DNA from 4 places in the Pelorhabdus sp. sgz311001 genome. Region 2 is predicted to be linked to each of the others. Evidence: riboswitches for the same ligand, from Rfam matches in the RefSeq annotation. Region 2 holds a riboswitch; each other region holds the start of a gene.

Region 1 (5,607 bases), on a different contig from region 2:
CCCCCTCGGCATCTGTCACAACGTCACAAGCAAACATCTGTACAGCAATTTGCGCATCTTTCATTCGTTCCATTTCGGCAAGACGCAGCATCGACTGAAGTACTGTCTCTACAGCTGACCGGGCTGGTAAGACGCGATAAAAGGGAACACCGAGTTGCTCTAAGCCCTTTTTCGTATTAAAAGCGCAGGTCACCGCAAGCTTTGTCTTTCCTTCCCGCCACAGACGGTAATGATAATCGACGCCTTCGGCCTCCGTCATGCCCACGACAAAGGGCCGCACATAAGTCGGCTCCTCATCAATCCCCAATTCCGCGAAAACAAGCTTTAAATCTTCATAGAGAATCGAGTCAAAACTAATTTCTTGCATTGTGATCGACTGCTTATAAAAAATCTCACAAAGCGTCCGATAGAGACTAGCGCCTTTATAGGGAAGATGAAAACAAGGTTTAGTCAAACCACCCCAGCTTTGCGCCGTTAAATAAGGAATTCGTCCGGCAAACAGCCACATATCTACATCCTTATCATGCTCTTGCAGTATTGAGACAATTTCAGAAATCTTGGACCAGCGAAAAGACTGGCAAGAAAACTCTTTGTAATCCTTGGCGACTGCTTCAATGACCGGCAGCGAATCCTCTGCTCCCAATAAACCCAGACGAATATGCAATCAAACCGTCCCTTTCCGCTGTATAGCTTTTCTAAGTTACATTTATCGTAGCCGATTTACCAGATCGATGCAAGAATAAGCCGGAAGAACAAAAAAAGACTGCCTTGCTAAGAGACTTTCAAGCCCTTACCAAAACAGCCTTTATTTACTCTATAAAAATTTATACTTTAAAATGAGCGACAGAACTACGCAGATCTTCTGCCATCTTGGCCAAAGCCTGACTCGATGCCGCAATTTCTTCCATTGAAGCGGATTGCTCTTGTGTAGCAGCTGACACATTCTGAGTCTTCTGAACAGTTGTCTGACTAATTTTATCGATTTGCTGCGCCGCGGCAACAATTTGCTGACTGCCGCTGGAAGTCTGTTGGATTGCAGCGGTAATATCCTGTACCTGAAGTGATACTTTCTCAATGAATCCAACAATACTTTGGAACGATGAACCGGCCGCGGCAACAACTTCACTGCCCCGTTTGACTTCTTCCGTACCGCTGTTCATAGCCACTACGGCTTTTTCGGTATCTGTTTGAATCTCATTGATAATTTGAGCAATCTGCTGCGCCGCCTCACCGGATTGCTCAGCTAATTTACGTACCTCCTCAGCCACAACGGCAAAGCCGCGACCGGCTTCGCCCGCCCGAGCCGCTTCAATCGCCGCGTTCAAAGCAAGTAAATTAGTCTGTCCGGCAATCCCCGAAATCGTATCGCTGATTTTGCCGATTTCTTGGGATCGATCCCCCAGCTTACTCACCACTGCAGCCGATTCGGTTACAGCTGTTTCGATATGAGCCATTTGCGTTGTTGCCGCACCGATAGCGCTCTGTCCACCTTCAGCGGCCTTCGCGGTATCGGCAGCAGTAGCAGACACAGTTGAGGCATGGGTAGAAACTTGTTCTATACTTGACGACATATTGCTAATGGCCCTGGTCGCTTCTTCAATACTCGCGGCCTGGCCTTCCGCCCCTGCCGCTACAGCACTGATCGAAGCAGCTACCTGATTGACTGCTTGGGAAGATTGATCGGCACTTGCCGTTAACTCCTCGGAAGAAGCAGCGACCTGTTCCGCCGAATGAATAATTTGCTTAACTAGTTTCTGCAGTCCGGCAACCATGCCATAAAAATGTGCAACCATTCGTTCCAGCTCATCTCGCTGCGAAAGATCTGCTTCGTTTATATTGCGTGCTTGGCTGGCAACCAAAACAAGATTACCCTGAGCCACTTCGCTAATTGCTGCATTCAGGCGAAGAATCGGTTGCGTAAATCGCTTTACGCCATAAATGCAAACAGCGCAGGTAAGCAATAAAATTACAATACTCGTCACTAGGGAGGAAAGCATTAATGGTCTTAATTTAACTGTAACTTCTTTTTCAGGTACATTTAAACCAAGGCTCCATTTTGTCCCCGGAATTGGTGCATAGGCCAGATACTTTTCCTGTCCGCCATAGACATAATCGCCAAGTCCCTTTTCACCTTGCACCATCTTTTCGCTAATTTGTTTTAGTTTTGCCTCAATATCCTGATCAGTTATTGTATTTTGTTTAAGGACTTTATTTTTATCAGAATGAATAATAACAGTACCATCCGTCCTTATGGCGTAAGCATAACCGCTTTGTCCGACTTTAATTTCGCCAAAGCGGGCGATTAAGCTGTCCATGTTTACCGTACCGCCAAAAACGCCCACAATCTGGTTATTTACTCTGATTGGCGCTACAACCGATACGACAATCGATCCGTCAACTTTAGAAATAATCGGGTCAGTAACAACAACCTCGCCTGTAGACATTACTTGTTTGAAATAATCACGATCCGCTATATTCGTCTTATCTCCAGTGGAGTGAACGCCGTTACCAGCGCGATCTACGATCCAAAACCGAGAAAAAATAGGATTGCGCTTGGTTTCTGCCGCTAAATAAGCGATTGTTTCCGGCTGTGGTCCCGCTAACACTAGCGGATTTGTCGACAAAAGCGATACTTCCCGCTTGCGTGAATCAAACCACAGGCCGATTTCCTGGCTATAGCCGTCTACACGGTGAATCAAATCTTCTTTCGCGTCGTCTACCAAAAGGTTTCTAGCCGTATAAAAATTAAGACAACCTAAAACTCCTAGCGATACAAGTAGGGCGAGTACAGCCAAACAAATCACCTTTGCCTGCAGGCTGCTGCGAATCCGTCCTATAAAATCCAATTTTCTTCTCCTCCTAATACCTACATTGAATTTGCGTAAAGAAATTCGAGAGTACTTGAAAAGAAAATAAGGATTTATTACAAAGCGCCAATTTTGCGATAAAAAAAAAGACTTATCAAAGTCTCCTATAGTGCTAGTGCAACCTGGCAGTCATCAGTACTCCTTGCGAAATACCCTTAGACCCATGGCTTTGCGTCCTTATTTTTCAATAAGTTTGCCTATAGAAATTGTATTAGCCCGAGTTCGTTTACACTCTTTATAGCATAACGAAGGAACTATTCCTTGTCAAGCATTGGAAAGCCGCCGGATTGCTCCGGCGGCTGGTCTGCTCTAAGCAAAAAAGCGCATAATAAACATGGCAATAGCCGCATTAATAATACTTGCCAACATGAGTAGCGGCCAAAATTTTTTTGGAACATCGGCTACACCGAGCAATCTTCCCATATACTGCAATTGTGATCCAATCAAGAAAATCGCTGGAAGCAAAATTGTCGCATGCGTTCCATTTAGCGTCCCTTGATTGATTAGATTGACTGCTACCCCCACCGAAGCTGATGAAGAAAGCCAAGCTGTCATAAGTACTGTAGCCGCCTCACCAGGCAAACCGAATAGAGACATAACCGGTCCAAAGAGCTTACCGATAAAGGCCATGATCCCCAAAATACGTAGGATTTCAGCAATCACATAGGCCATTAATACATTTGGCATTAAATTATTAATAGCGATATTCCAGCCCTTGCGGGCGCCAATGACGAATATATCAAGAGGATTATTAGAAATTTTTGGGTTCTGGCTGCTCATCAGTAAAATCCCCCTTATAGACTGTATTCAAGACAAACCGGACAAACACTGCGCCGACAAATTTTAGTAGAAACATTAAAATTAACGGAATAATAACAGGAACCGTTAAAAAAGCGAACAAGGCTGAACCAATCGAAAAAAGGTTATTAATTAACCCGGCGCCAGAATATTGCCAAGCTCCCATTACAATAAGATCTTTTTCCGTAATCTGACCATTATCATAGAGTTCCTTCGTAAGCGCCGCGCCGGCATCAGTGCTTTGCAAATCGGTAATCATGGCTAGTCCCGTAAGTCCGGGAATTCCTAGCAGCGGTTTTAAAAACGGTGTAAGCAACTTATGAGCCGCTCGAATCGCACCGTAGTGGGAAAAAATTTCTAAACAGCCAAGCGCTAACATAACGGTAGGTACAAGGGACAAAGCAAATAAAAATCCGGCTTTAGCACTCGCTCCGCCGATGCCGATAAAATTCGCCTTAGCAGGATCTTTCATCGTACCAAACTGGCCGCTTAAGGACGTATAGTCAAAGGCGCTGAGCCATTTAAAACCTTCCACTTTCATAAATAGCCCGGAAAAAAACAAAATTGCCGCAATCAGTGCAATATAAGCTCCTATTCCGACTTTCCATTTCTGCGGCGAAGAAGTATTCTTTTCTTCCTCCATCTCATCCACTCCCTTAATAATATTGTGATAGATCCACCTCTATATAGATTGTAGGGGAAACAAAAGTAGCAAATTATTATTATGCAGTTTATATAAATCTTTTTATTATTGCTAAATTATACTAGATTGATTACACTTTAGCAAGGAGGGGATTTTATGGAAAATGTAATTAAACTATATGATTCACTACACACCATGCCTGAACTAGGCTTTCAAGAGTATAAGACAGCGGCCTTTCTAGCTGACAAATTAAAACAAGCGGGTTTCGTTGTTACGGAAGGGATTAATCATACCACAGGACTCGTTGGTGAATATGACAGCGGCGTGCCTGGTCCCACTCTAGCCTTACGAGCCGACATGGATGCTTTAGGTCATAAAATCAACGGCGTCTTGTGTGCGATCCATAGCTGCGGTCATGATGCCCACTGCGCTATGGTGCTTGCTGCCGCCCAAGAGTTGATTCAAACCGACTCAATCCAACAAGGAAAGTTAAAAATCCTGTTTCAGCCAGCCGAAGAACTCGGTACAGGCGCTCTGGCCATGATCGAAGGCGGCGCTATTGATGATGTTGATATGATTTTAGGACTTCACTTACGGCCAATCGAAGATCTCACAATAAAGCAATCCGTCCCGGCTTTGTATCATGCCGCCTCAGAACGCCTTGAGGCCATATTTCACGGTGTCCCGGCCCATGGCTCACGGCCCCATCTGGGCGTCAATGCCCTTGATGCAGCAGCTGCCGCCATTATGGCTGTCAATGCCATCCACATGAATCCTGTTGAGTCTTACAGCATTAAAGCCACAAGGCTCAACTGCGATTCCGGCGTCACCAATGCGATTCCGCCCGAAGCAACAGTCACTTGGGACGTCCGTTCTGAGCGCAATGGCACAATGCAAGCGTTACTGGAAAAAGCCAAACAAGCCATTCACGCCGCCGCGGCTACAGTGGGGGCAACCGTCAGTGTAACAAACTACAATGGAATACCCGCCGCGGAGTATACAGATGATATGGTTGCACTCTTAGCAGAAGCCATTACTGCCGTTTATGGACCATCCGGACTTCACGAACCACTTAAAACAACGGGCGGCGAAGACTTTCACTTTTACATCAAGAAGAAACCGTCACTAAAAGCAGGCTACTTTGCCCTAGGCTGTGACTTGACGCCAGGGATTCATCATCCTGACATGACCTTTAAGAAAGAGGCCTTGCCGACAGGACAAGCCATTCTTGTCTATGCCGCTAGGAAAATACTCAAAAAAACTAAAGCTAGCGTTTAATCCCGCTGAAGTTACAAATAA
Region 2 (5,607 bases):
TGGAAGAATGCGGTTTGTAAACCGATAAAAATAAGACTAAATACCTAAAAAAACTTGACCTTTTCTAGCAAAATATGGTTTAATCAATATAGCAGGATTTGGTAACTAATTGATTAGTGACTTTTACCGAGCGGATATATGAAAAACTGCCTATGATTATTAGGCTAATGCTAGAGTTAGCACAAAAAAATCAGGCGTAAGCCTGGTTTTTTTTACTTCCTGGTGAGATTTTCATATAAGATTTACTCTGCTGTAATCATGTAGACGTTTACTATACTTTGCGGTACAAGAGAGGTCAAGAGATGGGCAGTCAGATTGAAAGCAGTAAAAAAGTTGAAATTAGTATGCGCTTATCGGAATTTGAAATGCCGCCAATGCAAGATGTTTTGGTTGTCGGCAAACGGGCGCCGATCGGTCCGGAAGCGGCACGGCGAATGGGGGATATTTTATCACCTGGTCAATATATAGTAAAAAAAATTGAACACCCATCAATTGAAGCAATGGTTGTTCGTAAGTCTTTGCTTGCTATGGTGCCGGAAGATCAGTTAATTTCTCTTATGATTGATGAAGTAGATGAAATGATTCATGAATCAATGATTGTAAGAGTTCAGATTAATGTGACCGTAATAGTAAAGAAGTTGATTGAATTATGATGCGCCAGTTATCGCATATTATGACAGTTAAATTTCCCTATGTAGATGCGTTAGCTGGATTAAGTCAGGTACAGGAATTTATGCTTTCGACTCAACTAGAAAGTCTCCCGGTCATTGAGAACGGTAAAATACTCGGTGTGATTGATTATTGGGATGTGTTGAAAACACATCCTAATCGGATTGCCGCTGATGCCATGTCTGATTATTTTAAAGAAGTTGTGCCTGGCACATTCGTATGGGAAGCAAAAGAGGCTATAGATAGCCACGGTATTAAGCTTTTCATTGTGAAACAGCAGGACCAGGTAGTGGGAATTGTTAGTCCAAGCCAAGTTGCGTTAGAAATCGGCAGGCAATTTGATGTGTTAACAGAGCTTTACAAAAAAGATTATATCTATTATCAAGCTGTTAAAGTCTTAAAAGAAAGACAATTGCTTTCTTTGATTTTTCTTGATGTTAATAATTTTGGTAAGATAGACAAACAGTATGGCCATATTGCTGGGGATCAGATTTTACGAGAGATCGGTCAGCTTTTAAAGGCTAAAATGTCAAAAGAAACCCATGTGTCGCGGTTTGGCGGTGATGAGTTTCTTATATTGACTCCCTACAAACTAGAGAAGACTCGTAGTTTTGCTGAAATATTATTGCGCGAAGTAAAAGAACATCGCTTTTACAAAGAGATTCCTGTTAGTTTTTCAGCGGGAATTGTAAAGGGAATATGTCATGGATTCATGAAAAATAGTGTTCCCGCGCTAGAACGGCTGATTAATTGTGCTAGCCTAGCGTCAACTCAGGCGAAAAAAGAGTCTATAGACTTAGTCGTCGCCAATCAAGTCGAATTAGGTTATTAATTTAGCAGATTTTTAAAATTTCGGCAATCATATCAGGATCGCTTTCATCAGTAGGAAAGGTGATATAATGAATTGCGGGATCATTTGCTGTCGGGAGAATTTCCGATAGCTTTTTTCTTGCTTTATTAATGACAACATTTGTTCCATCTTGTTTGGTAAAAGGTAAAATAAGTAAAAGGTTTTGCGGTGTGGCCAGCAGAACGGAATCATAAACACGCAGCGTATTTTTTAGTTGTTCCATAATAAAGCTTCCATTGGCAAGGTTTTCATTAAAACCGAGTGATACAAAGGAAACTTCAGTATGATCTCGTTTCGCTCGGTAAATGCTATTAAGAATTTCTTTTTGACTGCTTGCTTGCATTGGCGCGGCAACAAGCGAACCCATTACATTTTCGATACGATCAAGCAAATCTTCATCAGAGAAGGGTTTTCGAATGTAATGGGAAGCGCCGAGACAGAGTGATTTCTGAATGACAAGACGATTGGCGATCCCTGAAACCATAATAACAGGGATTTGCTGTTGCAAATTTAGACGATGCATTTCTTCTAGGGCTGCAATTCCGTCCATTCCTTTTAAGTTAATATCTAAAAGTAACAAATTGATATCGCGGAACCGCCAGCGCTGCGCGAAGAAATCTTCGGCATTATCTAGCTCATATACTTCCACTCCATATTCTTCAAGAATCCTTTTTACTTGCAGGCGAATGAACCTTGAGTCATCAATGACTAATATTTTTTTTCCCATGGCAAGCCTCCAACTCCTCTCATAAATCATTCATTAAATCATTCATTAAATCATAAAAACCAGGTTGATCAGATAAATACATGACGATTTATCGATGCAACCTGGCAATCATTGATAGACTTTAGCAAGCAGTACTATCTTTAGATCCAATGGTTTTGCGTCCTTGATTTTCATCAAGTTTGCCCAAAATTTGATTTTTATTTAGTTTATGAAAATGTTCTCTGTGTAGAGAAAAAAATCCTTTTTTGTAAAAAAAAACGCGTGAATTTCTTGTGAAATATTGTAAGTTTATAAGAAACGCTTACTGAAAATAATAAGACAAAGGAGGGATTTTTATGAACGATAAAGTACGCCATAAAGTGAAACGGCATTATAAGAAAATTGCCGCTGCACTTGGTGGAGCTTTTGTGCTCGCTGCTTCGGCAATGCACGGTTTAGGTGCTGTTGCTCAGCATCAGTCTGCAACACCACAAGTAGATCCACCAATTAATACGGCGGAAGTGCAGACTGCGAATCCCCTTAGTACGCAAGAACTTGTGCAAAATATTGCAACGCAGGATACCTTGGGAAAAGAAGCGATACATGTAACGGCAACTGCTTATGCCCCAGGACCGCATGATAATGATCAGTGGGGAAGTAAAACGCGGCTAGGTACAGAAATAAGGCCGGGTGTTATTGCAGTAGATCCTCGGATTATTCCGCTCGGTTCCCGCGTGATGATTCAATATCCTGACGGAAGTAAAGAGTATGCTGTAGCAGAAGATACGGGCGGTGCTATAAAAGGGAATCGTATAGATGTGGCTAAATGGACGGTGCGAGAGGCAAATCATTTTGGAATCAAGGCTGTTAAGGTATATGTCTTAAGTAAACCAGATCAGGTTACAACTGAAACAGGAGAACAAGTATGAAGGGCAGCTGTAAGAGGCTGCTCTTTTTTTACACAAAAGTGTTGAGTGCTATTGACTTATAGTACACTCTAAAGTATACAATAAAATTGGAATTTTCTATTACGAATAAGGGGTGAGTCGATTATGCTTTACAGACAATATGGCAAAACAAAGGAACAAGTATCAATCTTAGGGTTTGGTTGTATGCGTCTACCTGTTATGGATGGCGATGCGACAAAAATTGATGAAAAGCAGGCGATTCCGATGATTCGCCAAGCCATTGACGCTGGCGTGAATTATATTGATACAGCCTATCCTTATCATGGAACAGGAATGCAAAGCGGCGGGGCTAGCGAACCCTTTGTGGCTAAGGTGTTAAAAGACGGCTATCGGGAAAAAGTAAAGCTTGCGACAAAATTGCCAAGCTGGCTCATTAAGACAAGAGCTGATATGGATCGTTACTTAGACGAGCAACTCCAGCGGTTGGAAACCGATTATATTGATTTTTATCTTGTACATAGCCTTGGATCTCATACCTGGTCTGCATTGACGAAAATCGGTATTGCTGATTTTCTCGACCAGGCTAAAAAAGATGGTAAGATTAAACATGTCGGTTTTTCCTTTCATGATCGGATCGGGTTATTCAAAGAAATAGTGGATTATTATGACTGGGAGTTTTGCCAGATTCAATATAACTACCTTGATGAAGACTATCAGGCCGGAACGGAAGGTTTGCATTATGCAGCGTCGAAAGGTCTTGGCATTGCCATTATGGAACCATTACGTGGCGGAAAGCTAGCGAATCTGCCTAATCAAGCGCTAGATTTGCTAAAAGAAAGCGGCACCCAGCGCACCCCAGCGCAATGGGCCTTACGCTGGGTCTGGAACCATCCTGAAGTTTCTGTTGTTTTAAGTGGTATGTCAATGATGGAACAAGTGACTGAGAACTTAGAAACGGCAAACGAAGGTCTACCCAATTCTCTTACAACAACGGAACTGGCAGCTCTTAATAAAGTAAACGCACTGTTTAAAGAGCGGATGAAAGTGAACTGTACAGCTTGTGCTTACTGTATGCCCTGTCCTAGCGGCGTGAATATACCAGGATGTTTTAGCCTCTATAATGATTACTCTGTATTTGGCGAAGGGGAAGCTTCTAAGGCTCGTTATCAGTTCCTTTATGGTTTCCGTATTGGGGAAGCGGCGCAGGCGAATCGTTGTGTCGAATGCGGTAAATGTGAAGATCACTGTCCTCAGGGGATTGCCATTCGTAAAGAGTTAAAGGCTGTAGAAGCTGTGTTAAGATAACCTTGTAAAATAACAAGAAGCCAGATTGCAATGTTCATATTGCAGTCTGGCTTCTTTGTTTATGAAAAGAGTTATTGATTGCCAACAAGTGGAACTGTCATACTGCCTAAGGGCATCAAGGTAATACTTGGAGTCGGCCCTAGCTTTTTATAGGCTAGTTGGAGGGCTTCTTCTATGGTAGCTGCTGGGGTAAAGAGCAATAGTTCAGCTAATTCTGGCGTCATAGAAGAAACAAGAATAAATTGTGCTTTTTTCATTAGGCGGGTTACGGCATAAGCTTTATGGGCCCCAATTTGAAAATCTTTCCTTATGGCAGCTTCTACCTCTTCCGGACTGCGATAAAGCTCCATGGCTTTTTCATAGGTAGGCGATCCGGAGCCCTCACGGCACTCGCCGAGGATAATGATAACGCCGCCGTCACGGACGGCGCACCAAGCGTTATCCATGGTTTTTTGTAATTGATAGACATTAATATCTTTCGGATAACCGCCGCAGGAAGCAATGACAAGATCGGCTTCTTTTTCAACCTTGGCGCCGTTCACTTCGTTGACAAATTCACAGGCTTTATTGTGAGCTTCAATGTAATCACCAGCAAAGATTTTTAGAAATTCCTTTTTTTCACTGAGAACGACATTGATTAAGAAGGTAGGGCGGCACATTTCCGCGCCTTCAACTTGGTCGTGATATATAGGATTTCCTTCTAGTTTGCCGATCACGGCATTGGTATCAAGCATCATACTGTGATTTTTTCGAACTGTTTCATAGTAGGAAACACCAGGAAGCATGGCTTTGCGGCCACCGCCAAACCCAGAAAAGAAATGATGAACCACACTGCCTGTACAGACAATATGATCAGCTTCTACAACTTTCTTATTGAAGTATACAGGCGTGCCGTAAGACGTATCGCCAAAGTACGTAAACTGATCTTTGTCTTTGCAGTCGCTATTGTACATTTTAACTCGTTTAGCCACAGCAGGGCCGACTTCTTGAGCCATTTCCGCTTCGGTCATGAGACGATGGGTACCAAGAGCAAAAACAATCCACATATCTTTATCAGGAATTCCTACTTGATTTAGCTCATCTAATAATAACGGCATAAAAATGTGGCTGTTTGCCACACGAGTCGTATCATTTACAATAAATACAACAGTTTCGCCTGGCTTTACAAG
Region 3 (5,607 bases), on a different contig from region 2:
CCTAGTCAACATTTGCTTTATCGTGAGCTAGAAAATTCTCCATTAGAAATTAAAAAAGCCGTTGTTTGGCTTAGGCATAGACGATTATCGACGGCAGCGACACGGTTTCTACAAATTTTGCTTAGTAAAGGTAATGATTTGCCGAAAAATAGCGACAATTAAAGCCGGGAGAGGCATTGCTATTTAATAAGGGAGTGTGTTATACTACAACCAAATATTTTAGATATGGTAAATTTTGTGAAGTGACAGGGGGATTTTTAGCATGTGCCCATTTAAAAGCAACTGCCAAACGTGCGCTGTAAATACGAAGGATTTTAATATTTGCGCTCGTTTTAAAGTAGCTTTTTTAGTCGGTGTTGACAAAGTGCCTGGTGACATGAAGTCCATCGATTATCATCTAGTTGCTAGTCTTTTGGCAAAATAAATAGTGATCGTTTTAGCCGCCGAAATATGATTTTGGCGGTTTTTTCTTTGAAAAAGTCATTAAATTAAGCAGGTAATTTTTGATTTTTGTGGAAAATTTAGAAAATAGAATGGATAAGGAGCTGGTTAGATGAATAATTTTCAGTTTCAAAACCCAACTAAGATTCTTTTTGGCAAAAATCAGGTGAAACGTCTGCCGAAAGAAATACCGGCAGGATCAAAAGTCCTTTTAATTTATGGCGGCGGCAGTGTAAAAAAGACGGGGGTTCTTGATGCGGTAAAATCTGCATTGAAAGAGTTCGAGACTGGTGAATTTGGCGGTATTGAACCGAATCCGGCCTATGAAACACTGATTCAGGCAGTAGAAAAGATTAGAAAAGAAAAGTATGATTTTTTACTGGCAATTGGCGGCGGTTCGGTTATGGACGGTACGAAATTTATTGCAGCAGCTGTTCCTTTTACACAAGAGGATCCGTGGAATATTGTAGCGAAAGGGTTGGCCATTCACGAGGCTGTTCCGTTTGGAACGATTGTTACCTTGCCTGCTACAGGATCAGAAATGAATCCGACAGGTGTTATCAGTCGAAAAGAATGGAAAGATAAACTGGCGTTTTCTAATCCACTGTTGTTTCCGAAATTTTCAATTCTTGATCCCGAGTACACTTATACACTGCCAATGAAACAGGTTGGCAACGGTGTTGTTGATGCCTTCATTCATGTGATGGAACAATATATGACCTATCCTGTACAAGCCAAGGTGCAGGATCGTTTTTCGGAAGGTTTGCTGCTTACCCTAATCGAAGAAGGGCCAAAAGCTATTGCGAAGACGGACGATTATGATGTACGAGCAAACTGGATGTTTAGTGCTACCTTGGCGCTAAATGGATTGATCGGTCAAGGCGTTCCGCAGGATTGGGCCACCCACATGATCGGCCACGAAATTACAGCGCTTTACGGATTGGATCATGCCCAAACGTTGGCGATCGTATTACCAGCGCTGCTGACTGTCCGAAAAGAGCAGAAGCGTGATAAGCTGCTTCAATATGCAGACCGAATTTGGTCATTAGGGAATTTGCCGGAAGAGGAACGGATTGAGCAAGCGATTGCAAAAACGCGTGAATTCTTTGTTGCGATGGGCGTGCCAACACATCTTTCTGAATATCACTTAGGCGCTGATGCTGTTGAAGAAGTGGTTAAGAGTTTAGAAAAACACGGCATGGTAAAATTAGGGGAAAATGCTGATATTACACCAGCGGAAGTTAGAAAAATCTTGCTGGCTGCTTTATAAAGTATAAGGGATCTAGCTGCAAATCAGCAGCTTAGATCCCTTTTTAATAAATGAAAATGAATTAGTATTCCACATTGTGAAATTTATTGTTAGAACTGTGGAAATATTCTTGTAAAAACAAAAAATGAAATATATAATAAAATTATAAAATTCGTGAAATAAAGTTTTATAATATGGAATTTTAAAAAGGGGGTTGTAATAGACGAATAAGAAGTTTCAGCAAAATAAATGTGGGATTGCTGCAAAAACAGTCTTTTTGTGTAATGTAAACCGGTACACTAATGAATTTTAAGTTATTAAATAGCGAGAAAGAGATTTTGGCGATGAATTTTTATATTATTAATAGATTCATGAATTAATACGCAATTTAATGACAGAAGGGAAGGCTAGAATATGCAAATTAAACAGAAAATTGATAAAATTCCTGGCGGTCTCATGTTAGTTCCATTGTTTTTAGGAGCTCTGTGTCACACTTTTGCTCCTTGGTCAGGCAAGTATTTCGGATCGTTTACCAATGGCTTGATTACAGGAACTGTACCAATTTTAGCTGTTTGGTTTTTCTGTATGGGGGCAGCGATTGATGTTCGCGCTACTGGAATTGTACTGAAAAAATCAGGTACTTTAGTGATAACAAAAATTGCTGTTGCTTGGGTTGTCGCTTTAGTAGCGGCGAGTATTCTTCCTGGTAATGGGATTCAAAATGGTTTTTTTGCCGGACTTTCTACGATAGCTATTATTGCAGCTATGGATATGACGAATGGCGGTCTTTACGCTTCGATTATGCAGCAATATGGTACTCAGGAAGAAGCGGGAGCTTTTGTATTGATGTCCATTGAATCAGGTCCGCTCGTTACCATGTTGATCTTAGGTGGAGCCGGTATTGCCTCCTTTGAACCACACTTGTTTGTCGGTGCGGTTTTACCCTTCCTCGTTGGTTTTGTTTTAGGGAATCTCGACCATGAACTGCGTGAATTTTTTGGCAAGGCGACACATACAATGATTCCCTTTTTTGCCTTTGCGCTAGGAAATACAATTGATTTAAGTGTGATTCTAAAAACAGGTTTACTGGGTATTTTACTTGGTGTTGGTGTTATTATTATTACAGGAATTCCGCTTATGCTTGCTGATAAATTTATTGGCGGCGGCAATGGAACGGCAGGGATTGCTGCTTCTAGTACGGCTGGCGCCGCTGTAACGAATCCTATTATTATTGCTGGCATGAATCCGGCGTTTGAACCTGTTGCCCAGGCAGCAACGGCGCTTGTCGCCACATCTGTTATTGTAACATCTGTTTTAGTGCCGATCATTACTGCTTGGTGGAGTAATTATGCCAAACGCAGAAAAGGCGATACTTTAGTAGAAAAAACCAGCTATTAACGAGGCCCTCTTTGCATTATTGAAGCAAGTTTTTCTGCTTCGATAATGCTCTTTTTCATTTATTGACAAATTTCCAAATATACTGTAATCTTTTAACTATTATAGGAAAAGATATTGATTCACCATTGGGCAAACTTGTTGAAAAACAAGGACGCAAAGCCACTGGGTCTAAAGACGAAGGTCCATGATCGCCAGGTTGCTAGTTGGTTATTTTGTATCTCCATCGTCAGATTCGCAGCAGGCAGTCTGACGTTTTTTATTGTTTTTTTACATTTTATAATATAGAGGGGGATGAATTTTTTGGCAGTGATACAAGCGGGAAAGCAGAATATTGGCATGAAAATTGGAATTGGTTTTTTGGTTATGATCGTATTGATTCTGGTTTTGGGAATTGGTTTTTATCATGAATCAGGTAAGAATGCTAGCGCGATTAGTACTATTGGCAGCTCTAATACAAGAGCTTTAACAGCTGCTAAGGCCGAGAATGTTTATACAGGTGCTGTTTTGGAAATTCGCCGATTTATTGCTGACGGTGATGATAAATACCGTCAGGGGTTTATTGGGAAAATGGATACAGTGGTTGAATTAGAACAACAACTATTAGCGAAAGCGAGTTCGTCTGATAAAGCAGAGGTTGAAAAGCTAGTTAACAATACGAACACCTACTATTCTGGGGTTAAAGAGCGATTGATTCCTCGCTTAGTGGAGGCGCAGCAAGCCAAAAAAGCGGGAAACGGCGCCCTCCAGGCTAAAGCTGAAGCCGAAGCGGCGGCAGTAACCAAAGAATTAACGCCCTTTGCGCAGCAATTACAGGCCGCGTTGGCAGCGATTGAAGCCAATGAAGCAAAAGTGGTAACTGATATCGTAGCAGACTCTGCTCAAAATGCGGCCCGCGTTCAGTTCTTTTCTCTGGCTGTTATGGTACTGATTCTTGCTGTCAGTGTTTTGCTTAGTTTTGTGTTAACTCGGATGGTTGTGAAGCCTTTGCAGGTAATGACACAAGCGCTTGATCAAATGGCTAGTGGTGATTATTCGGTGCAATTGCCGCCTGCCTTTGTCAATCGCGGCGATGAATTTGGTCAAGTTGCGATGTCACTGGCGCATCTCAGGGAGAGTATGCGTGAACTCATTGGTTCGGTAGCCAAACAGTCAGAGCAAGTGGCGGCGTCATCAGAAGAGTTAACGGCAAGTGCTGATCAGTCAGCGCGGGCCTCAACGCAGGTTGCAACTGTGGTTACGGAGATTGCCGAGGGCGCTTTAGCGCAGGCGAAAGCCGTTGATGCAGCTGCCGCAACGGTAGAAGAAATGTCCCAGGGAATGGGTAAGATATCGGCTAACGCACTGGCTGTTAGCCAGGTGGCGGAAGCCGCGGCGAAAGCTTCTTTTTCTGGTACGGCCCGTGTGCAAAAAGCAAATGAGCAGATGGCTCATATTGAAAAAACTGTCGTGGAATCGGCCCAAGTAGTTGCTAATTTAGGGGCAAGATCCAAAGAAATCGGGCAAATTGTAGAAACTATTTCCGGCATTTCCGGGCAAACTAACTTGCTAGCCCTCAATGCTGCTATTGAAGCGGCTCGCGCAGGAGAACAAGGCAAAGGTTTTGCTGTCGTAGCGGAAGAAGTGCGAAAATTAGCGGAACAGTCCCAAGATGCGGCTAAACAGATCGAAGTTTTGATTCGTGACATTCAAGTCGATACGGATGCCGCTGTAGCTGCAATGGAAACAGGCACAAAGGAAGTGAAAACCGGTACTGCTGTTGTCGAAGAAGCAGGTGGTGTTTTTGGGGAAATCAAGGAACTGGTTAGTGATGTGACAGAAAAAGTGCAAGGTATTTCCCAGGCAATTGATTTAATGGCAGGCAATGGCAAAACTGTTGCTGCCTCTGTACAGCAAATTGATCAGGTAAGTCGCGAAACAGCTGGTAGAACTCAGACTGTTTCAGCTGCTACAGAAGAACAATCGGCTTCGATGGAAGAGATTGCTGCCTCAAGTCAGGAACTGGCGCGCATGGCGGAAGTACTTCAATCAGCGATTCGCAAATTCAAGCTATAAGGGTATTGTTAACAAAAAACAGGGTACTCTAGTATATTATGATACTAGGAGGTTGTACCATGGGTGATGAATTAGATCAATTGATTCGCGACCAAATTGTTCCCTTTCATTTGCGCAATGTTGAAGCGCTTGGTGCAAAACATCCTCATATTATGGGGATGGTCAATTCTGTGATGGCGAACCAAGAAAATCGGGCGGCGATCCGTATTCAAGAGCAAGGCAAGATAGTTGGTGAGTATACATTTTTACTGAAAGGCCTTAAAATTGAGACGGTCGAATCAAACACGCTTGATCCTCAGTTCCAGCATCCCTTTTTAGGAAAAATAAAACCTTTTGTGACGTTAGAACGTACCGTTTTAGAAAAGGTTTTGGCTGATGATAAAAATTATCTAGAGGAGCCGTTTTCCGCGGTAGTGCCTTATTTGAGCGAAATTACAATTCAATTTCTGCCATGAAAAGAGCCTAAT
Region 4 (5,607 bases), on a different contig from region 2:
GCCTGCATTGGTAAAGCGAAAATTCCTTATACTGGTGAATTAAATCCTGATATTGTCGCACAGGCGCTCCTTGGTAAACATCGCGAGATGATTTCTTATGACGCTTCCGTTGTAGTAGCGCGTCCGCCGGTTCTTTGCGCGGGCTGTCCTCATCGCGGGTTCTTTTATGAACTGGGAAAACGTAAGAATGTAGCGATTATGGGCGATATTGGCTGCTACGCTTTGGGCGGCGGCGATCCCTTAAATGCCAAAGACGCTGCCAACTGTATGGGCTCTGCTCCCAGTGTGGGGCATGGTCTGCAAAAGACTTTCCACTATTTTGGGGAAGATACGCGAGTAATTTCTACAATCGGCGACTCTACCTTTTTCCATACTGGTCTTATGAGCTTGATTGATATTGTCTATAATCGCAGCAATACAATTACTTGTATTCTTGATAATCGAATTACTGGTATGACAGGCCATCAGGATCATCCTGGCACTGGTTATACACTGCAAGGGATGCCAACGAAAGCGCTTGATATTGCTTCTGTGGTAAAAGCCATTGGCGTGGATCATGTCAAAACCATTAATCCTTTGCGCCTTGATGAAGTCAGTGAAGCGCTCGATTGGGCCTTGGCCCTTGACGAATCTTCGGTCATTATTACACGGTGGCCTTGTGTGTTAAAGAAAGCATCGCCGCAAGATCACGAAGAATTCGGCAACTATTTGGCAAAATGCAAAATTGATCAAGCGAAATGTATCGGTTGTAAAAAATGTATCAAAACAGGCTGTCCAGCCCTTCGTTTTGATAAGGCGGCGAAAAAGAGTTCGATCCATGCGATGCAGTGTGTGGGCTGCGAGGTTTGTGCGCAGGTTTGTCCGGTACAGGCGATTGCCAAGGAGGGGAAATAAGATGGCGACGAAAAATATTTTATTAGTAGGCGTTGGCGGCCAGGGAACCATTTTAGTGAGCAAGATTTTATCTACAGGTCTTATGGCTGCCGGCTATGACGTAAAAATGTCAGAAGTACATGGCATGGCCCAACGCGGCGGCAGTGTGAGTACCCAGGTTCGCTATGGTGAAAAGGTTTATTCACCCATTATTGGTAAAGGCGAAGCCGATATTCTCGTATCGTTTGAGCAGATGGAAGCGCTGCGCTGGTTAGATTATTTAAAGCCTGATGGCAAAATCGTTGTCAATGATTATCAGATTCCCTCAGCGCCGATTTTAAATGGAAAGTGCGATTATCCTACAGGCATTTTAGAAACTTTACAGGAGAAAGCGGCAACGACGATCATAGCTGCAGAAAAGATAGCCCTTGCGCTGGGCAATGGTCGCTGTATGAACGTTGTTTTATTCGGTGCTTTAGTCAAGGCGATGGACCTTACCACAATCCATTGGGACGAAGCAATGAAAGAACAGATTAAGCCCCAGCTTGTTTCAATCAATCAGGCCGCATTTCAAGCTGGGTTAGAGACAGTCTGATAGTTGCCAAGCCTTAAGGGGCATGGTATCATAAGAAAGAGTCAGCAAAAGAAAACGTCGGCAAACTTATCGAAAGGTAAGGACGCAAAGCTTTGGATCTAAGGACAGATCTGTCTATGAGCGCCAGGTTGCAATCAATTTGATGAGCAGCCTGGTTTTTTGTTGCTTAATTTAGGCAAATAAGGAAGGGTTTTACATGTTACAATATTTGGCCCGGCTCTTGGGCCGCTGTGAATGTTGTGGCCGTAAGGCTACGCGGCGCCTTGAAATGTATGACGATGGGCAGAATAAGTCCAAAGGGCATTATTATTGTGAAAGCTGCCTGAGTGAAGGCCTAAATCAAGCTGTTTCAGGCGAGTTTTTAGCTACAGGAAAAAAATTCACCTTATTTCATTCTGCGAATGAATTGGAACGAGCTGGTATTGCTTGTACTAATTTTTTGCAGAAATAGAACAAGAATAAAAAACCGCCGCAGTAAGCTTACGACTACATGAATGCTTACTGCGGCGGTTTTTTATTCTAAATAGAGGATTTGATCGGATTTTAGCGAAAAAGAATAAAAATAAAGATTTTCAGCCTGCAAGTAATGAGTGAGGTGCCAGGATGCGCTATTGTATTTTTTGCGGTGTAGAAATACCGAAAAGTGCTTTGTTTTGTCAGATCTGCGGCAAACGACAACCAGATCAAACGGAAGAAATGGCTGAGGCGGAAGCGGAAGCTGTAGAAACTGAGTTGGCAGATCCAGCGCCGCCGACTGGGCTGGCTGCTTTTTTGGCTTCGCCCAAAAAATTAGTGATTGCTGGAGTTGGCGCTTTTGTCGGGCTAATTATCATAGTAACTTTTGTTATTGTTGTTGTAACGAAAAAATAAGCAGTCTTTCAAATCTGTATAGATTGGATATTTCGGAGGAGATTAGCTATGTATTGTCCTCAATGCGGTGTGACCATCAGTGTGGAAGGAAATTTTTGCGGCAAGTGTGGCAAGGATGTGGCCTATCTAACACAATCAGATAAACAGCCAAAAGCTGCCGTTCCTGCTTCGCCCACAGAAGAACTCGCCTCACCAGTACCAGAGACTACAGCGACGGAGGGTTTGGTTATTACAGAAGCCGAAGTAGCAGCGGCTGCTAAGGCGGCTGAAGAGTTGTCAGGCGAAGGCGGTGACTCAGCGAAAAAAGCGGACGAAGCATCAGAGCAAGTACCAGAGCCAAAACCGCCGCAAGTGGGTGCATTGTCTGGCGGTAGCGCCGATCATAAAAAACCTGCTGTCGTTTATTTTTGTAACTCTTGCGGTACGGCTGTTTTTGCTGAAGATAACTATTGCTACGAATGCGGCAAAAAGACACAAAAAGAATATTATTGTCAACAAGCTGCCGGTTTTACGAAGAAGAAGAAAGTTCTATTTGGCCTTATCGCCCTTACCGCTTTTTTTGGTACGGCATGGCTGATGTATCGTTTTGCTAAGTCTTGGTTTCATTAACTTATTGGTGATTCGCGCTATTTACGTTTGAGGCATGATTTAGTTTTGCTATCATAGTATATTTTAGTATATTTAAAATTTTCTTTATCAGTATTCATGTTATTTTGTTATAGACATCGATAAAAAAATCTGCTATATTAAATCAAATGGTAAGCCGTGTCTTCTCTGAAGGGATAAAAATTCTTTTGGTGTGATGGCTTATCATTTTTTTATTATAATTGCATGCAAAGAAGGGGGAGAAAGTATGGCAAATTTTGATTTCGTCAGTCTGATTAAACAAGATCGGGTAGAGAGAAAGCACGAGCATTTTTCTGGCACGCTGCTTGATTATCTGAAAATCGTAAAAGAAAATCCGAAAGGAGTCATGCTAGCTCATCAACGCATGCATGAACTATTAACAGCGCCAGGCGTTGATATTGTAAGAACAGAAGAAGATCCGCGCTTGAAACGGATTCATGGCAATGATACGCTGCGGCGTTATCGTTTTTTTGAGGATCAGTTTTTTGGCATCGATAAAAGTATTATGAAAATCATGCGTTATTTCCACTCTGCAGCTATGAAAGGTGAGGAATCACGGCAAGTTTTATATTTAGTAGGGCCTGTAGGTGCAGGAAAATCTTCTTTGATGGAAGCGTTAAAACGGGCCTTGGAGATGAGTCCGCCGATTTACACTCTGGAAGGCTGTCCGATGCGGGAAGAGCCGCTGCATCTAATTCCTAAACATTTACGACCTCAATTTGAAGAAATTCTTGGTGTTAAAATAGAGGGGGATTTGTGCCCAGTATGCCGTTATCGTTTGAAAAATGATTTTCATGGTGAATATGAACGATTTCCTGTAACTGTGGCTGAGTTTTCCATCCGTTCCCGCAAGGGCGTTGGTGTTGTACCGCCGGTTGATCCTAACAATCAGGATACGTCGGTGTTATCTGGCTCTGTCGATATATCAAAAATGGATTTATATTCGGAAGACGACCCGAGAGTTCTGGCTTTAAATGGTGCTTTTAATGTGGGCAATCGCGGGATTGTGGAGTTTATTGAAGTGTTTAAAAATGATGTAGAGTATTTGCATACGATGATTACGGCGACACAGGAAAAATCAATTCCATCGCCAGGCAAAGGCTCGATGATTTATTTTGACGGAATTATTTTAGCTCACTCCAATGAAGCGGAATGGAATAAATTTAAGTCAGATCATACGAATGAAGCGATTTTGGACCGGATTGTCAAAGTGGAAGTGCCCTATTGCCTCGAACTAGACGAAGAAGTGAAAATTTACCGAAAAATGCTGAATAATAGTGCTTTTTCTGCTCATATTGCGCCACATACCATTGAGATGGCTTCGATGTTTGCCATTTTGAGCCGACTCTCTCCTTCAGCCAAGATTGATCCCTTAAATAAGCTTAAGATTTATAATGGCGAAGAAATTGTAGAGAAGGGCTCTACCAAAAAGGTCGATATTTTTGAACTCAAAGATGAGGCGCAACGGGAAGGCATGACTGGCATTTCTACTCGCTTTATCATGAAAGCGATTGATACGACTTTATCGGAATCTGAATCGAATTGTATCAATCCGATTGCGATTATTGATACTTTGATTAAAGCAGTTAAAGAAATGGCTATTGGCGATGAAGAACGAAAACGCTATCTTGGTTTCATCCAAGACACAATTAAAAAAGAATACAATAAGCTCTTAGAAAAAGAAGTGACGCGGGCGTTCATTCATGGCTATAAAGAACAGGCTGAGAGCCTCTTCAATAATTACCTCGATCATGCCGAGGCGTTCGCTAATTCATCAAAGATCAAAGATCCTCACACTGGCGAAGAGCTAGAACCTGACTTGAAATTTCTGCAGTCGATTGAAGAACAGATCGGCATTAGCGGTTCTGCTGCCGCCGGTTTTCGCCAAGACGTAACATCGTATATGTTTTCGCTGCTGCGAAATGGCGGCAAGATTGAATATAAAAGTTATGAGCCTTTAAAAGAAGCGATTGAAAAGAAATTGACGGCTTCGGTAAAAGAGTTATCGCGGGTTATTACCAAAGCCAAAGTGCGTGATAAAGAACAAGACGGTAAGTATGATGCGATGGTCGAAGAAATGAAGCGAAGCGGTTATTGCGATCATTGTTGCAATGTGATTTTAAAATATGCCGCAAATAATCTCTGGAAAGATTGATTTTTTGAATTTGTATGACAGGGGAGGGGAAGGGCGCCATGGCTGTCTTTAAGGATGGTAGCAAGGCTAGTTCCGATCGTTCCCAATGGGATCGCAAGCGACATCGCGAACTAGTCGAAGAAGCGATCAAAAAAGATCTTGGCGGCATTGTGGCCGAAGAGAGTATTATTGGTCAAAGCGGCAATAAAAAGATAAAAATTCCCATTAAGGGAATTAAAGAATATCAATTTATTTACGGGAAAAATACGCCAGGAACTGGTTCAGGCACAGGCGGTGAGGCGAGAGGTCAGTCGATTGGTAAGACAAAAGAGGGTCAGGGAGAAAAGATCCCTGGCCCAGCCGGCAGCGATGCAGGGGAAGATATTTTTGAAACAGAAATTACTCTTGATGAGTTAGCAAATTATCTTTTTGAAGATTTGCAGTTGCCTGATTTAGAACGGAAAAAGTTTTCGCAACTGGAAACGCGCCATAAGCATAAACGTTCCGG

The links. Region 2 has a riboswitch for cyclic di-GMP ahead of AC0MXB_RS01515 (response regulator). Riboswitches for the same ligand answer to the same signal wherever they lie in the genome.
Region 1: another riboswitch for cyclic di-GMP. It lies ahead of AC0MXB_RS17085 (methyl-accepting chemotaxis protein); the one in region 2 lies ahead of AC0MXB_RS01515 (response regulator).
Region 3: another riboswitch for cyclic di-GMP. It lies ahead of AC0MXB_RS11705 (methyl-accepting chemotaxis protein); the one in region 2 lies ahead of AC0MXB_RS01515 (response regulator).
Region 4: another riboswitch for cyclic di-GMP. It lies ahead of AC0MXB_RS06515 (hypothetical protein); the one in region 2 lies ahead of AC0MXB_RS01515 (response regulator).

What each region holds. Positions count from the first base shown of each region.
Region 1 covers NZ_JBVXUT010000007.1:224,007-229,613, forward strand. The annotation lists gene AC0MXB_RS17080 (hypothetical protein) at 1-664, opposite strand, end outside; gene AC0MXB_RS17085 (methyl-accepting chemotaxis protein) at 825-2,846, opposite strand; cyclic di-GMP riboswitch class I at 2,981-3,075, opposite strand; gene AC0MXB_RS17090 (YjiG family protein) at 3,177-3,647, opposite strand; gene AC0MXB_RS17095 (nucleoside recognition domain-containing protein) at 3,619-4,308, opposite strand; gene AC0MXB_RS17100 (amidohydrolase) at 4,465-5,586, shown strand.
Region 2 covers NZ_JBVXUT010000001.1:289,012-294,618, forward strand. The annotation lists gene AC0MXB_RS01500 (NAD(P)-dependent oxidoreductase) at 1-20, shown strand, start outside; gene AC0MXB_RS01505 (hypothetical protein) at 303-653, shown strand; gene AC0MXB_RS01510 (diguanylate cyclase domain-containing protein) at 650-1,501, shown strand; gene AC0MXB_RS01515 (response regulator) at 1,503-2,246, opposite strand; cyclic di-GMP riboswitch class I at 2,339-2,440, opposite strand; gene AC0MXB_RS01520 (3D domain-containing protein) at 2,582-3,154, shown strand; gene AC0MXB_RS01525 (aldo/keto reductase) at 3,278-4,438, shown strand; gene AC0MXB_RS01530 (nickel-dependent lactate racemase family protein) at 4,510-5,607, opposite strand, start outside.
Region 3 covers NZ_JBVXUT010000004.1:141,657-147,263, reverse strand. The annotation lists gene AC0MXB_RS11725 (LysR family transcriptional regulator) at 1-162, shown strand, start outside; gene AC0MXB_RS11720 (hypothetical protein) at 263-424, shown strand; gene AC0MXB_RS11715 (iron-containing alcohol dehydrogenase) at 554-1,711, shown strand; gene kdgT (2-keto-3-deoxygluconate transporter) at 2,105-3,088, shown strand; cyclic di-GMP riboswitch class I at 3,207-3,292, shown strand; gene AC0MXB_RS11705 (methyl-accepting chemotaxis protein) at 3,395-5,140, shown strand; gene AC0MXB_RS11700 (hypothetical protein) at 5,200-5,595, shown strand.
Region 4 covers NZ_JBVXUT010000002.1:90,250-95,856, reverse strand. The annotation lists gene iorA (indolepyruvate ferredoxin oxidoreductase subunit alpha) at 1-894, shown strand, start outside; gene AC0MXB_RS06520 (indolepyruvate oxidoreductase subunit beta) at 896-1,468, shown strand; cyclic di-GMP riboswitch class I at 1,518-1,604, shown strand; gene AC0MXB_RS06515 (hypothetical protein) at 1,665-1,919, shown strand; gene AC0MXB_RS06510 (hypothetical protein) at 2,072-2,338, shown strand; gene AC0MXB_RS06505 (hypothetical protein) at 2,387-2,947, shown strand; gene AC0MXB_RS06500 (serine protein kinase) at 3,192-5,120, shown strand; gene yhbH (sporulation protein YhbH) at 5,159-5,607, shown strand, end outside.